4 regions of the Aliivibrio thorii genome follow, and region 2 is predicted to be linked to each of the others. Evidence: predicted binding sites of a transcription regulator. Region 2 holds the regulator's gene; each other region holds the start of a gene.
The links. Region 2 encodes CRP, which controls carbon source genes, mostly activating them, when cyclic AMP is high. Its sites were predicted from a motif close to TGTGANNNNNNTCACA; they were not measured.
Positions count from the first base shown of each region.

Region 1: AC2IP4_RS18325 (YbgA family protein) is a predicted target of CRP. The motif match lies at 2,632-2,647, and genes of this name have one in related genera.
Region 3: deoD (purine-nucleoside phosphorylase) is a predicted target of CRP. The motif match lies at 2,069-2,084, and genes of this name have one in related genera.
Region 4: ectA (diaminobutyrate acetyltransferase) is a predicted target of CRP. The motif match lies at 2,502-2,517, and genes of this name have one in related genera.

Region 1 is NZ_CM170655.1:953,334-957,477, reverse strand. It holds gene bioA (adenosylmethionine--8-amino-7-oxononanoate transaminase) at 1-79, shown strand, start outside; gene AC2IP4_RS18340 (hypothetical protein) at 162-371, opposite strand; gene rimJ (ribosomal protein S5-alanine N-acetyltransferase) at 503-1,060, opposite strand; gene tyrR (transcriptional regulator TyrR) at 1,072-2,616, opposite strand; gene AC2IP4_RS18325 (YbgA family protein) at 2,767-3,711, shown strand; gene phrB (deoxyribodipyrimidine photo-lyase) at 3,701-4,144, shown strand, end outside.
Region 2 is NZ_CM170654.1:307,629-311,772, reverse strand. It holds gene hslU (ATP-dependent protease ATPase subunit HslU) at 1-323, shown strand, start outside; gene AC2IP4_RS01460 (OsmC family protein) at 422-823, opposite strand; gene crp (cAMP-activated global transcriptional regulator CRP) at 1,069-1,701, shown strand; gene AC2IP4_RS01450 (DUF1338 domain-containing protein) at 1,772-2,566, opposite strand; gene astD (succinylglutamate-semialdehyde dehydrogenase) at 2,579-4,036, opposite strand; gene astA (arginine N-succinyltransferase) at 4,049-4,144, opposite strand, start outside.
Region 3 is NZ_CM170655.1:1,398,641-1,402,784, forward strand. It holds gene AC2IP4_RS20485 (TrkH family potassium uptake protein) at 1-1,200, opposite strand, end outside; gene AC2IP4_RS20490 (potassium channel family protein) at 1,197-1,859, opposite strand; gene deoD (purine-nucleoside phosphorylase) at 2,191-2,901, shown strand; gene AC2IP4_RS20500 (lactate dehydrogenase) at 2,956-4,144, shown strand, end outside.
Region 4 is NZ_CM170655.1:594,686-598,829, reverse strand. It holds gene AC2IP4_RS16830 (hypothetical protein) at 1-665, opposite strand, end outside; gene AC2IP4_RS16825 (c-type cytochrome) at 719-1,150, opposite strand; gene AC2IP4_RS16820 (cytochrome b/b6 domain-containing protein) at 1,283-1,921, shown strand; gene AC2IP4_RS16815 (MarR family winged helix-turn-helix transcriptional regulator) at 1,927-2,352, shown strand; gene ectA (diaminobutyrate acetyltransferase) at 2,628-3,161, shown strand; gene ectB (diaminobutyrate--2-oxoglutarate transaminase) at 3,187-4,144, shown strand, end outside.

The DNA.
Region 1 (4,144 bases), on a different replicon from region 2:
GCCGCCGTTTATTTCTCAACCTGAACACATTACTAAATTGGTTAATGCTATTGATAGTGCGTTAAATAAGCTCTTCTAATTAAAAGTAAACATAAAAAACCGATACGCTACATTAAGCGTATCGGTTTTTATTGAATCATTGCAACAAATCTACTTTATCACTATTTCTTTTTCGACTCGTTAGTAAAATCATCTTCTACCAACTTATAAATAATGAAAATAGCCAGTTCTAACAATGCCGTTAATACCAAGGTCATAATGACGTAACGTTCACTGAAAATACCAATACCGTGCAACACAGTTGATTGAATAACAAACGCACCAACAACACCTAAAATCAATAACTGTAAAAACTTGATGAACTTCAGCATTTAAATTCCTTCTTTATCATTATCTTAAAATAATTGAAATTAACTCTTATAGACTACACTAAACTTAGTACATCTCTATGATTAACTTCTCCTATTTTCTTAATTTTTCTTATTTTTATGACGAAATAACTCTAATCAGGTTTCCAATCATCATTTATTTTTGAAGTGAGAATGTGGTCTTCCCACTCTCCATTAATGTATAAATAATTCTTAGCTTCACCTTCTTTAACGAAACCTAAGGTTGATAATACCTTGCCACTTTTTTCATTATGAGGAATATAAGCCGCCATAACTCTATGAAGATTCTGCACAGAAAACATCCAATCAACCGTTTCTTTAACTGCCCGCTGCATAATGCCGTTTCCTTGATATTTTTCATCCAAAGAATAACCAAGGTGAGAGGCATGAAAAGGAAATCGCGTAATATTACTGTAGCTCACAGTACCAATAATTTTGTGCTCTTCTTTATCAAAAATTACGAAGTAAAAAGCTAAATTATGCTTATGCAGTTCAACTAGTTGTAATAGACGTTGTTTCCATCCTTCAGGTGTAAAAAAAGCATTTGCACGCTTTGGCTCCCATGGTTCGAGGTGATGGCGATTACGCATAAAGTAATTCGCTATCATCACAGCATCGGCACTTTTAATTAAACGAACTTGGTAATGGTCAAAATCAAAATGTACATCCATGTCGTTTCTCCCTACTTCTTACCAATACCGTAATCACGCAGTTTATTCGCAATTGCAGTATGTGAAACCCCTAAACGCTTCGCTAATTTACGGCTTGAGGGAAATTCACTGTATAAGCCTGACAATATGTTTGACTCATACGATTTCATTATTTCATCTAATGTGCCATCCACATTAATATTAATCACATTCGTATTATTATCAGCAATTGGTAGCATAAAGTGAGATGTACTTAACTGGTTTCTGTCCATTTGTGTTAATGCTTTTAACGTCGAACTTCTAAGCTGACGTACATTACCAGGCCACGAGTAACTGCGTAAATAATCATATACGTCTTCAGAAATCGACGGTTTTACAATACTTAACTCTTTACATAGTTGGGCAACAAAAAACTCAAATAACGTCGCAACATCTGATGGACGTTCACGCAATGGCGGTATCTCTAAGAACAGTACATTCAAACGATAATAAAGATCTTCCCGGAATACGCCTTGTTCTACTAAGTCTAGAAGTTCTTTCTTACTTGCGCCAATAATCCCCACATCAACATGGATTTCTTTCTCTTCACCCACACGGCGGAAATTACCATCTTGAATGAAACGCAATAATTTGATCTGTAGAAGCGGACTCATTTCGCTGATCTCATCAAAGAAAACGGTTCCGCCGTCTGCTTGCTCTATGATCCCTTTTTTACCTTCAGGCATATTTGGAAACGCACCAGAAGCGTATCCAAATAATTCAGTTTCTGCGACATCATCTGGCATAGCAGCACAGTTAACCACCATAAACGCTTTACCTGAGCGAACAGAAGCATTATGACATGCACGAGCTAACATTTCTTTACCCGTGCCAGTTTCACCTTGGATCAATAATGATTGATCAATATCAGACAGTTTCTTTGCCTGAGAGATTAGCTTCTTATATTTAGTCGAGGAACCAACAAAATGTTCAAAACCAAGATTAGATGATTCAGGTAAAAATGGACGTGCTTGTTGAGAATCAATCGACGGCTTAATAATAACAACGGCACTGGCTAAGATAGAGGCGTTGTCATCATCAGTGATATAAACAGGCATGATTTCCATGACATAATTTACGCCTTCTATTTCCATTGATTCTCGCTGACGAATGCGAGATTCCTCTAGCCAATAAGTAATATTAAAATCAGGCAATAATAGGCTTGCTGGTTGGCCAATAAGCGTTTCTTTGTCTAAATTAAATAAAGAGGCTACGGCCTGATTTGCGTTATCAATTTTACCTTTTAAGCTAATAGAGAAAACAGGATCAGGGAGCGTACTTAATACCGCTAATAGCTCTGTATTGCGACGTTCACTCGGAAGAAATGGAATTTTACGAACATCCATTACTCCCTCAATTCGACGAATTTTTGCCATTAATTGACTGAATTCATCAAATTCTACTTCTGGAAAATTAAGATAGATTAACCCTGTTTTTTCAATTTCAATATCTCGTAAATCGATATTTTGAGAAGCCAAAATATCAAGTAATTCACGGGTTAGTCCTAATCGATCTTTACATTGCACTTCAAGACGCACAGAAGCTTCCTTAACTAAGATAGCTGTCACAATATGTTTACAGTTAGTTTGCTCGACTACAAAAAAAGAGTCAAGCTGAAGTGATCCAAATAGAGAGTTAATTCGTTTAATTACTCATTGATAATAAAAATAAGCAATGGAGAGTCAATCATGGATATTAAAGTTGGTATAAGTTCCTGTGTTAACGGTGAAAGTGTTCGTTTTGATGGTGGGCACAAAAGTAATAAATTCGCTTCTAAAGTCCTTGCCCCGTACTTTACTTATATTCCTATTTGTCCAGAAGTTGGCAGCGGTATGTCTGTACCAAGACCAACGATACGTTTAATCACAAATGAAGAAAGAATAGCCCTTGTTGATTCAAAAGACGCGTCTCTAGACTACACAGATTCAATGATCGAGTTCTCTCAAAAAACCGTCGATCGTCTAAAAGAAACTGAGATGTGTGGCTACATCGTATGTGCTAATTCTCCAAGCTGCGGTATGGAGCGAGTTAAGGTATATAGCAAAAATAATGCAAAAAAAAATGGCGTCGGTCTTTATACTCAAATTTTGATGAAAGAAATGCCGTGGCTGCCAGTAGAGGAAGATGGACGACTGACTGATCCCGTCCTTAAAGAAAACTTCATTACTCGCGTATTTTGTTTAAATGATCTATATAAATCTATGGATGGAGAGCCTACAGCAGGGAAAATCATTGCCTTCCATTCTCGTTATAAATATACCCTGATGTCACACTCCACCGTTGGATACAAAAACTTAGGTAAATTGGTTGCGAAAGTAGCGGAATATGACATAAATGAGTTCTTTGCTATTTATCGTACACAGTTAATGCAGACAATGGCGATCCGCGCTTCTCGCAAGAACAACACGAATGTATTAATGCATCTTCAGGGGTATTTCAAAAAAGAACTTGAATCACCACAAAAACAAGAGCTTGCTCAAATAATCCAAGATTACAATCAAGGGTTATTACCTTTGCTTTCACCAATTACCTTAATTAAGCACCATTTAGGTATTCATTCCAATGAATATTTAGCAAAACAATCTTTCCTTAATCCATACCCTCAAGAATTGAGATTACGCTATGGATTATAAACCAACCATGCAATGCGTTTGGTTTCGTACTGATTTAAGATTGGCGGATAACCCAGCGTTATCTGCCGCTCTTGCTAATCAAGCGCCTACAGTCGCCATCTTTGTTGCCAGTGAATCTCAATGGCAACAACACAATAAAGCATCAATTCAAATCGATCTGATAAAGAGGCGTTTGCTTGAACTTAAAAAAGAGCTGCACACACTAAATATTCCATTATTAGTGTTATCTTGTCCTTGGTTCAAAGATATACCACTACAGCTTCGAATATTGTGTAAAGATCTTGGTATATCACATCTATTTGCCAATAAAGAATATGAAGCAGATGAATTAAGCAGAGATGCCGATGTTGCAGCACAACTATCTGATGTTCAATGTGCTTTTTACGGCGCAAAATGTGCTGTAGAAGTTGGAAAACTATTGAATAAAACCCAC
Region 2 (4,144 bases):
CGAACGACTTTAAACGTATCCTGACAGAACCAAATGCCTCGTTAACAGAACAATACATCGCGTTATTAGCGACAGAAAATGTTAATCTTGAGTTTACTGAAGATGGCATTACTCGTATTGCAGAATCAGCATTCCAAGTGAACGAAAGCACAGAAAACATTGGCGCACGTCGTCTACATACTGTAATGGAACGTCTAATGGAAGAGATCTCTTACGATGCATCTGAAAAAGACGGTGAAAGCCTAACTGTTGATGCAGCTTACGTTACCTCTCGCTTGGGTGATCTAGTCGCAGATGAAGATCTAAGTCGCTTTATTCTATAATGGACGACTAATACTCGTAATTATCAGTTCATTATTACGAGTTAAAAATAAAGCCTCATACATCAAAATGTATGAGGCTTTTCTTTGCAAAGAATTATTTAAGCAATAATTTCCCAAGAATGCGTCACCTCAATGCCTTCACCTAGCATTAAACACACCGAACAATATTTCTGTAATGAATCAGCGGTGACTTGCTCAACCACCTTAGGATTAAGGTTATCGCCACTCACTTCAAAGTGAATATTAATATGAGTAAACAGCTTCGGCGCAGTTTCACGACGCTCACTTGATAGCTTTGCAACACAACCAAGTACTTCTTGATTTGCGGATTTTAGACCATCAACAACATCAACAGAACTGCATCCACCAGCGGCCATTAACACTAATTCCATCGGGCTTGGGGCTTTTTCACCACCATTTCCATCCATTACCACAGAGTGACCTGATTGAGATTGACCTAAGAAAGTAAATCCATCAATCCATTTAACTTCAGCATTCATAAAAGCCTCTTTACTACATAAAAGGAAAACTCATGATCCATTTCACGAAACTGTGCCCTTGGTCGCACTATTCATACGATCAAAGTCAAGAAATCGGTTGCGAAACAGGGTATGATTTTATCAATTATCTCAACGAACATGCAGCCTTGTTCCGATAACCATATTGTATAGGCCAAACTGATATTTGGCTCAGTTATTTTAAAATGGACATCGCCTACTTGGCAAACGCAGAGGAAGTATAAAGTATGGTTCTAGGTAAACCTCAGACAGATCCAACATTAGAGTGGTTCTTATCTCATTGTCACATTCATAAGTACCCATCAAAAAGTACTTTGATTCACGCGGGTGAAAAAGCTGAGACTCTTTACTACATCGTAAAAGGTTCTGTTGCTGTACTTATCAAAGATGAAGAAGGAAAGGAAATGATCCTTTCTTACCTTAACCAAGGTGATTTCATCGGTGAACTTGGCTTGTTTGAAGAAGGTCAAGAACGTTCAGCATGGGTTCGTGCTAAAAGCCCTTGTGAAGTGGCTGAAATTTCATTTAAGAAATTCCGTCAGCTTATTCAAGTAAACCCAGATATTCTGATGCGTCTTTCTGCTCAAATGGCAACTCGTCTACAAATCACTAGCCAAAAAGTAGGTGATTTAGCATTCCTAGACGTTACAGGCCGTATCGCTCAGACTCTATTGAATCTAGCTAAACAACCAGATGCAATGACTCACCCAGATGGCATGCAAATTAAGATCACTCGTCAAGAGATCGGTCAAATTGTAGGTTGTTCACGTGAAACTGTTGGCCGCATCTTGAAGATGCTTGAAGAGCAAAACTTGATCTCAGCACACGGTAAAACAATTGTAGTTTACGGTACTCGTTAATTTAACGCTTATCTTAAACAAATAAAAACGCAGCTCTTGAGCTGCGTTTTTTTATGCCTAAATTTTAGAATTAACTGTCTGTGCTTTCAAAAATTTTATCAGCAGATGCAGCGACAAATCCTGTATATATCTTGCCATTAGGTAGCGAATAACGCTTAGCAAACTCATAAAATCCACCAGGGATGTCAAACTCACCCTCAGTAAAGCTCACTTTCACTTTATCGGCCATGGTTGATGACTGTTCTAAGTAAACCTCAGGAGAGCCTTTCACTTCACCACCCACTTCGTTCATTGCAAAACCAGCATCACGTAAGTGTTGGTTCACATCAACCACTTCAGCAAACGCTTCAAGCTGATTAACATAAACCGTAAAGTGATTTGCGCCATAGCCATGAGCAGCTAACCAAGAAGCGTACTCACTCTCTTTTGCTAAGATTTGATATTCCTCAAAACTTAACGCCCAAGGACGGCCCGCTGAAAGAAAATCGCTGGTCGCAAAATAATGCGCTGGCACCTGTTCAACCAAAGCATGAATAATGTTCTGAGTCTCAAGCGATAGCTCTTCAACTAAAATCTCACTAATAAAAACAAGTGGCACATTAGGATCTGGATGCTCAAAATGCTGTGCTTTGAGTTTTTTAGTCTCAAAATCATACGTCTCACACGCTTTATACCCTATTGCTAAAAATGGGGCGGCTAACGTTTGCAAGCCAACCTTAGGCAAATTAAACGTACGTAATGCAATGTGATCGTTAATCAATTCATCGCCATTAGATAATAACTGATGAACCCTTCCTGCCGATGGGGATAAACGAGCAATATAATCTTGCCATAATGACGAAAATAAAGACGTTACGTTATTCATGCCTATCACCTCTTATAAAGTTAAACCCGGAGACAGTTGAGCGGGAATTTCACAGGTATCGCCTTCCATTGAGGCCATTGGGTAGGCACAATAATCTGCCGCATAGTAAGCACTTGGTTTCATATTGCCTGATGCACCCGGACCACCAAATGGCGCGTCACCACTTGCTCCAGTTAATTGACGGTTACGATTTACAATACCTGCACGAATATGCTCTACAAAATATTCCCACTCATTGTCATTCGTTGAAACAAGGCCTGCCGATAAACCATAACGAGTGTCATTAGCAAGCTCTACCGCTTCTTCTAACGTTTCATAGCGTACTATTTGCAATAATGGGCCAAAGTATTCTTCATCCGGCAATTCAGCAACATTAGTGGCATCGATAATGCCCGGAGAAACAAAGGCGTGACCTAAGCTTTTCGCCTCAAGCAGTGATTCACCACCTAAAGCTTGTAAATTCTTCTGAGCATTTAAAATAAACTCTGCCGCAGCGACTGATATTTGCGGTCCCATGAATGGCGCATTATCAGCAAACGGTTGATCAACCACAATGTTTTTTGCGACTTCAACAAGACGCACAACTAACTCATCTCCAGCTTGGCCTTTTGGCACATACAGACGACGAGCACAAGTACAACGCTGACCAGCACTGATAAAAGCTGACTGAATAATGGTATAAACCGTCGCTTCTTGATCACCAAAGTCTTTTGAAATAACCATCGGATTATTGCCGCCCATTTCTAGGGCCAGCATTTTCCCTGTATCTCCTGCAAATTGGCGATGTAGGATATGTCCAGTATTCGCACTACCAGTAAATAACAAGCCATCAATCCCTTTAGCGCTAGCCAGTGCTTCACCCGTTTCACGAGCACCTTGCACTAAATTAATCACACCGTTAGGTAAACCAGCTTGCTGCCATAACTTCATGATCACTTCACTAGTCCATGGTGTTTGCTCTGAAGGTTTTAATACCACGGTATTACCCGCAAGTAAGGCAGGAACGATATGACCATTTGGTAGGTGTCCTGGGAAGTTATACGGTCCAAAGACAGCCATTACTCCTAGTGGGCGATGTCTTAGTACAATTTTATTCCCTGCTGCTTCACGCTCTTTATGTGGCGTTCTTTCATGGTAAGCACGAATGGAAATCGCGATTTTCCCCACCATAGCTCCCGCTTCGGTTTTTGTTTCCCAGAAAGGTTTACCCGTCTCTTTTGCAATAACTTCCGCAACTTTATCAGCATTCTCTTTTACCAATTCAGCAAAGCGCTCGATAACCGCTTGGCGCGCTTCAAAAGGCTGCTTTTTCCACTCAATAAAGGCATGACGTGCCGCACTAACGGCAGACTCAACCTGCTCTTTGGTTGCGCTGTCTCCTTCCCACACCACTTCACTGTTGTATGGGCTTACTGATTGTATGGTTTCACCTTGTCCTGAAACCCAATCCCCTGCAATCCAATGTGTCATATCCTTTATCCCCTATTGAGCTAATAAACGTACGTAATCATCGACTTCTACTTGCAATGCCGTTGCCGCTTCTTGCGTTAAATGAACGGTATCAGTCGCTTTATCATA
Region 3 (4,144 bases), on a different replicon from region 2:
CACGGTCGCAAAGGCTGAAATAACTTCAAACATCACCTTATCAAATCCCGTATTCTCAGTAAGCATTAATGAAAACATAGCAATTGAAAGCAGCGACCCACTCACCACAATAATAGCCAACGATTTAGTCACAATCGGCCAACTCACGGTTCTTTTAAACATCACCACATGCTTTTTCTGACGTAAAAAAGTCCATGTTGCAACTGCAGCTACGGTAATGGTCGACACTTTTAGTCCGCCACCGGTAGAGGTTGACCCTGCACCAATGAGCATCAATATAATCATAATAAACAGCGCAGGTTGCGTGAAGTGGGTTAAATCTACACTGTTAAAACCCGCAGTACGCGCACTTGCTGATTGGAAAAATGCCGCTAACCATTTATCACCTGTTGATAATGACGCTAATGTGCTTGGATTATTATATTCAAGTACATAGAAAAATAAGGTGCCGACAACTAACAGCGTTGGCGTTGCAATAATCATTATTTTGGTATGCAATTGAAGACGGCTAAAGCCTTTTGAGCTGTTCTTAACTAAATCGACGATAACCGTAAAGCCTAAACCACCACCAATAAACAAACACGATAAAGTAAAAATCACCAACGGATCACCCACATAGCCCATTAAGCTATCTGAGAATAAGGAGAAACCTGCATTATTAAATGCCGAAATTGAGTGAAACGCGGCATAGAATAAGCCTTTGGTTAAACCGAGATCAGGGACCCAACGAAAAGAAAGAATGATCATCCCTATCAGCTCTGCAATTAGAGCAAAACAAATAATACTTTTTATCAACTTACGTAGATTCACTTTCTTTTCTTGACCTAATGCCTCTTTTGCCAATGCTTGTTGACGAAGACTTAAACGTAGGCCAAATACATAAAGTAAAACCGCAGATAAAGTCATTTGACCAAGGCCACCAATTTGCATCAAAAACATTAAAACGATTTTACCACTTATCGTAAAATGAGACCCGGTATCAACGACACCAAGACCTGTCACACTGATTGCGGAAGTCGCTGTAAATAATGCATCCATGAAACTTAAACCTGTGACTGAAAACACAGGTAATGTCAGTAATACCGCAGACGGCAATAAAATAGCTAAAAACGAAAAAAGAATGATCCTCGGTTCAGACCATTCCTTTGCTTTTCGGCTATTCTTTATTGGAAATAAACCACGTTTAGGTAAATAGCTCATAAGCTTCTAATTTTTTTAGCTAGTTTATCTTCAGGGCCAACAATAATAAGAATATCTCCTATCTCTAGTACCTTGCTATACTCTGGTGCTGTCTCTATTTCAGGACCACGTTTAAGAGCTAAAATTTTCACATCAGACATTTGACAAAAATCTAACTGACCGAGTGATTTGCCCATATTCTTACCACCAACCACAATTTCAGTCATTGCAAGACCACTACCCAGTTGATGAAACTCAAATACTCTCCTATCTAGCATTTTTCTTGCAACACGTATTCCCATGTCTCTTTCTGGCAAGATAATATGATCAGCTCCAATTTTAGTTAAAATCTTCGCGTGAAACTTATCGTTCGCTTTTACCCATACTGTTTTAACGCCGGCTTCTTTCAATACTAACGTCGTTAATATGCTCGCGTTAATATCAGAACCAATGGCAACCATTACCATGTCATATTCATCAAGCTTTAGCTCTGAAATAGTTTCTTCATTCGCGCAATTAGCCACAATCGCGGTAGACACAAAGTCAGTCGCCTTTTTCACTCGCTCTTCATTAATATCAATCGCGAGCACTTGTGAACCGTATTGATGCAACTCTTCACACACGGTTAAACCAAAACGACCTAAGCCGATTACTGCGTATTGTTTATTCTTTGCTTCCATCGAATTCACTCACTTATTTCACTATGATAAAAATAACCTCTGGCATCATCCTCCTAGAAGGTAATAAGTTCAATCTAATTGAGAATTAAGAATAATAAAACTCAAACTATGTATTAAAGCTAAGACCCGCGCAAAAGGTTACGATTGCTCAAACACTTTCAACATTTTTAGTTATCAATATTGAAAATAATGTAGAATCAACAAAAAAATGTGACTTAAATCTCATGACACCTTAAAATATAGGTCTAAAATAGCCACATATCGAGTAAGAACGTTCAACATTTTTAGTTACACTGAATTTAATTTCAATATTTAGACTGGAGACCTTATTATGGCTACCCCACACATTAATGCACAAGTTGGTGATTTCGCAGAAACAGTTTTAATGCCTGGAGATCCATTGCGCGCAAAATTCATTGCTGAAAACTTCTTAGAAGACGTAACGCAAGTATGTGATGTACGTAATATGTTTGGTTACACAGGTACTTACAAAGGTAAAAAAGTATCGGTCATGGGTCACGGTATGGGTATCCCATCATGCTGTATCTATGTTCATGAATTAATTGCTGAATTCGGTGTTAAGAACGTGATTCGCGTTGGTAGCTGTGGCGCTGTACATGATGACGTTAAATTAATGGACGTTGTCATTGGTATGGGCGCATCTACGGATTCAAAAGTAAACCGCATTCGCTTCAATAATCATGACTTCGCAGCAATTGCTGATTTCGGCTTACTAGAAACAGCGGTTGGTCAAGCTCGCGAATTAAATGTTCCAGTAAAAGTTGGTAATGTATTCTCAGCAGACCTTTTCTACTCTCCAGAAGCTGATCTGTTCGACAAAATGGAAAAATTAGGCATCCTTGGTGTTGATATGGAAGCTGCAGGCATTTATGGTGTAGCCGCTGATTTAGGAGCAAAAGCCCTAACAATTCTAACGGTTTCAGACCATATCAAACGTGGTGAAAAACTAAGTTCTGAAGATCGTCAAAAGTCATTCAATGACATGATGACTGTAGCACTAGAAACAGCGATTAAATTATAATCATGTTTGTGCCAGTATTTAAAACTGGCGCTTAAAATCTATAAGGGGTGTCTAGTGCCGACTGAAAAACTGCCGTTGGCTGCTAAAGGGTTACAACTCAATTTTTGTAAAACATTGGCGTGTGACAATTTTGGTGATAGCGATGAACAACACTATTTAGTTCAACGCACGAACCCTAAGCGACCTGCATTAGTTTGCCGGAAATGTGGCGCTTTTCCTCCCTTAATCAATAATAATGAAGTATTGAATGAACTTGCACGCCAACGAACTGTGCAATCCCATTCATTACCTTCTTGTAATAACCCTACCTGCGACCATCTTGGTCTTGATGTATTGACTCATCGTGAACTTTACCACGCATTTGGTTACAGTGGTGATCGTCAACGGTATCGTTGTAAATCTTGTGCATCAACTTTTGTCGATAAATGGTCAGGAGAAAATCAAAAAAGCCTTATTCAACAAAAGATTTTAGGTTTTTTATTTACTGGTTACTCGGTTCGTGAAATTTGCCGACGATTACATATAAATCCTAAGACCTTTTACGATCATATAAATCAAATAGCTAATCGTTGTCGCCGTCATATGTCTCTGTTTGATACGAGATTGCAACACGACAGAACAGAAATACAGCTAGCATCAAATGCTACCCCACTACAACCATTAAGTAACAATGGAGTTTTTTGGTATACGACAGCCGAAATGAATTCAGGCTACGTTATCGCTCAACATATTAATTATTCAGAATGCGATAACCCAGGAACTCAACTTGATCACGACCCTTTTAATGATGAAGCACAGTTTTTACCTAATACGTTTATCGGTGAAGCAAACTCGCAGCCAATGTTAACTTCGAATTCAATTTTTAAACGTGTTGATAATAAATACCAAGAAATTTTAGCCAGAGCTAATGTGGAAGACCCACTAGGTAATTATGTTTCACTTAATTACCCATCAAAAGGAGCGCTAATTCGTCCTCCTTATACTTCGTACGCACATTTTTTAGAAATACAGCAAGGGTTTTCACATTGTGATTCTATTGAAATTTATATGCCTCAAGAGCCTATGCTGCGCTCAGCAGCCATGTCTGTTTTTTTAAAACGCATTAAAGAAAATAGAATCGATTTATTATACGTAACTCAAGATCCTGCCTTTCCTCTTGAAGAAAGTGGGGAAAAAATTGATATCCATTTAGTTGGTTGGTGGCGTGATCGTTGGGCATTTACTGAAATTAATGGCCAACATA
Region 4 (4,144 bases), on a different replicon from region 2:
GCCATATTAATTTTATGCCCTAAATACATAACACTGACCTTAGCATAACCAAAAGAAACCGCTTCAAACTGTTGGCTTAACTCTCGAGCATGTGCTTCATCTTTTGCCATGACAGATACAGAATAAGTTGGACGCGTAGAACCATCTTTCACTGTTTGAGTATTAATATACGATGACGTCACTAATCCCGATGCATTCAAAGAAACCACGCGCTGTAAGTCAACTCCAATAACACGATCCATTTCCATTACATCAATATCTGCATCCCACTGAAACATCAATGCATAATTTTTATTTATCGGTGTATTATCCAACCACTTACCGCCTAACAATTGGATATTAGAAATTTTAACGATGTTTTCTTTATAAAAAGGAAGTGATGCTAGTTTATTTTCAACCTCTTTTTCACTATCCGCTTGGATAACAAATCGAAGGATACCCATTGGTTTTCCGTCAATATCACTTTCAGAAATAAACATATCTTTAATTTCTTTTTGCTTAATTAATTCTCCAAATGCGGAACGTTGAGCACTCATTAACTCCAGTACTTTTTCAACATTCGTAGTATTCCAGTTTAATGAAACACCATAATCAGCTGCTTGTGTTAGCGTTGAAAATCCAAATAGTGATGCGATCAATAATGTTGATTTAATTAATTTTTTCATGACTTTATCCTCTCTAATTTAATTATTTTTGTATTGTTCTAATCAGGAGTTACTTAAAAACGTGAACGGTAAGAACGGTGACACGCATTACACGTATCTTGTGCTTGCTCTAAACCCGTTTTTGCCGCTTCTTTATCTTGTTTCAGGCTTGCTTGATAAAGTTGAACAAAGCCACTATCCATCTCTTGCATTAATTGATTAAATTTTTCAGGTTTACCCCATACCGCTTCTTTTGCTTTACTGCCGTCTTGGCTACCTTCAGGAAATGCCGTGCTTAGTAATTGGCTATGTTTATAAAGTTCATGACTGACCGACTCAATTTCATTCCAATTAGGAGCATCTTCATCAAGCATGCCCTCTACTTGCTCTGATTGATTTTCGATATGTACAAAAGCCTGTTGTCTTACGTTAATTAGGTCAACACTCGCTTGTGAAAATGCAATATTTGGAAATAAAACACATAAACTAATTATTAATTTTTTCATTACTTTCTCTCTAATAAATGTCTGTCTCGCTTCGAGTTGCATTTAATTTACACCACAACAGTTGCACATGCAACTGTTGTGGTGTAAATTATTTATAGTTAGTTAAAACAACCATTAATTAGGAACAAGAAAATGAAGATTTGGGATTTACCAACACGCGTATATCATTGGCTCCAAGCTCTGCTTTTTATCGGATTAGCCGCAAGTGGCTTTAATGGAGAAGGACCGCATGTCTATTTAGGTTTAGTCCTGTTTACTCTTATTATGTGGCGCATTGTATGGGGCTTTGTTGGCAGTGATACGAGCCGTTTTAAAAAATTTATTGCTTCCCCAAAACGTACCATTCGTTATTTATTAGGAAAAGAGCCATCAAAAGTAGGCCATAATCCAGCAGGATCTTGGATGGTTATCGGGTTAATTTTCACTTTATTTATTCAATGTATTACCGGTATCGCGTTAGCAGGGTTATTCGATCACATCCCTTACTCTGATATCGTTTTAAATGATGATGTCTTTGATATTTTCGTTACCCTGCATGGAATATGTGCACGTTTGTTACCGGTATTAGTCATACTGCATTTAGTTGCCATTCTTTTTTATAAATTACGCTCAAAGCCGCTTGTTTGGGCAATGGTTACTGGTATACAAAAGAAACTCACAGAAAATCAAATATCATCAAACTTGATGTTTGTATCAAATAAACGTGCATTATTGGTGCTAATTGCAACCGGATTAGTTACCATTGCAATAGTTGTAAGCGCAGGAGTTTGAACACAATGGAAGAATTTGATCGTCAAAGCAGCTTTGGATGGATGATTAACGTTATTGCCAACCAAGCCTCAAAACATTTCGAAGCAGAGTTAAAACAGCACGGTTTAACAGTTGCTCTTTGGCCAACCATGATGTGTTTATGGGAAGAAGAAGGAGTCACTCAACGCGATATTGCTGAAAAATCAAAAGTGGAAAACTCCACAACAACACGAACATTAGATAAATTAGAAAAGCTTGGCCTTGTTGAGCGACAAGCCGATCCCAACAGTCGTCGTTCATTTCGAATTTACTTAACTGATGAAGGTCGAGCATTAAAAGAAACCCTTTTGCCGATCCCTATTAAAGTAAATAAAGAAATACTTAGCTCTCTTGAATTAAATGAGCAAAAAGAGATGATTCGGCTACTGCAAAAAATGGTCGCTGCCGTATAAATCTTACTCTTTTAAACTAATAAATAGCCCAAATCATCATGGGCTATTTTTGTATCTACGCCACCTTCATATCCAAATCAAAGCCCTCACAGATACTAAGAGAACTAATCTATTTTTCTCTATTTATTATTTTAGCAATCGAACTTAAATGTGATTTAGATCGCATTTAATTGGACTTAATCGTCTTTTTTGTGTCATTAATTTGCTTTTCAACTGCTAAAAATGCCCATAATAAAAAGGAATTTAATTAGAGTACAAAGGATATGTATTTACATATGACTATTGCAGCGCCCAGAATCTTGTGTTCAAGCATGGATATTGAACCCAGCAAAAAATGGACATTTAGAGAACCGTCAAGGACAGACGGTGACGATGTTTACGCATTGATCACCGAGTGTCCTCCTCTTGATATCAACTCTTCATACTGCAATTTTCTCCAATCTACCCATTTCAGTAAGACCTGCGTTTTAGCAGAGAAAGACGGCAACCTTGCTGGTTTTATCTCTGGTTACCATAAGCCTGATGACCCAAAAACATTATTCATCTGGCAAGTCGCTGTCTCTCCTCGCTACCGAGGTAAAGGTTTAGCTTACTCAATGCTAAATGAGCTTTTACAGCGCAAAAACATCAAACATACCGAATTCGTAGAAACAACCATCACCAAAGCCAATACCGCTTCATGGTCGCTATTTAAAAAGCTCGATGCCGAACACGGTGACCAAGGTAAGGTAACCACGTTTCTAGACAAAGAAGCCCATTTCAAAGGCAAACACGATACTGAATATTTGTATCGTATCGCTCTAAAATAAAATAGGAATCATAAACGGACTCATCATGAATATTTTCAAGAAGCAAGAATCACAAGTACGTTCATACTCAAACAGTTTTCCAGTTGTCTTCCAAAAAGCAAAAGGATGTTGGCTAGAAACCGAAAGCGGCGAACGTTACCTAGACTTCCTTGCTGGAGCCGGATCACTCAACTACGGTCACAACAACCCAGTCTTAAAGCAAGCTTTACTTGAATACATCGAAAATGATGGCATTACGCATGGCTTAGATATGCACTCAAGTGCAAAAGCCACTTTCTTGAATGCATTGAATAATTACATCCTAGAACCTAGAGATCTAGATTATAAAGTTCAATTTACCGGTCCTACCGGAACCAATGCCGTTGAGGCCGCTTTAAAACTGGCACGTAAAGTCACTAACCGAACTAACATTGTCGCCTTCACTAATGGCTTCCACGGTTGTACTGCTGGTGCACTTGCAGCAACAGGTAATCAACACCACCGCCAAGGTGCAGGTTTTAGTTTAAACAACATCACTCGCATTCCTTTTGAAGGCTATGCCGACATCGATGGTCTTAATCTGTTTGAAACCATGCTATCTGATAATTCAAGCGGTTTAGATAAACCAGCTGCGGTACTTTTAGAAACCGTACAAGGCGAAGGTGGTTTAAATGTTGCGTCCAATGAATGGCTACAGCGTTTAAGCAAAATTTGTAAAGCCAACGACATTCTAATGATTGTTGATGATATCCAAGCAGGCTGTGGTCGTACTGGCACCTTCTTCAGTTTTGAACCATCAGGTATTAAACCAGATATGGTTACATTATCTAAATCCATTGGTGGCTACGGCTTACCAATGGCGGTTGTCTTACTAAAACCAGAATTAGATGAATGGAAACCGGGTGAGCACAACGGTACTTTCCGTGGTAATAATCACGCGTTCATTACTGCAGCAAAAGCACTAGAGATTTACTGGGCAAACTCAGATTTTGAAACACACATCA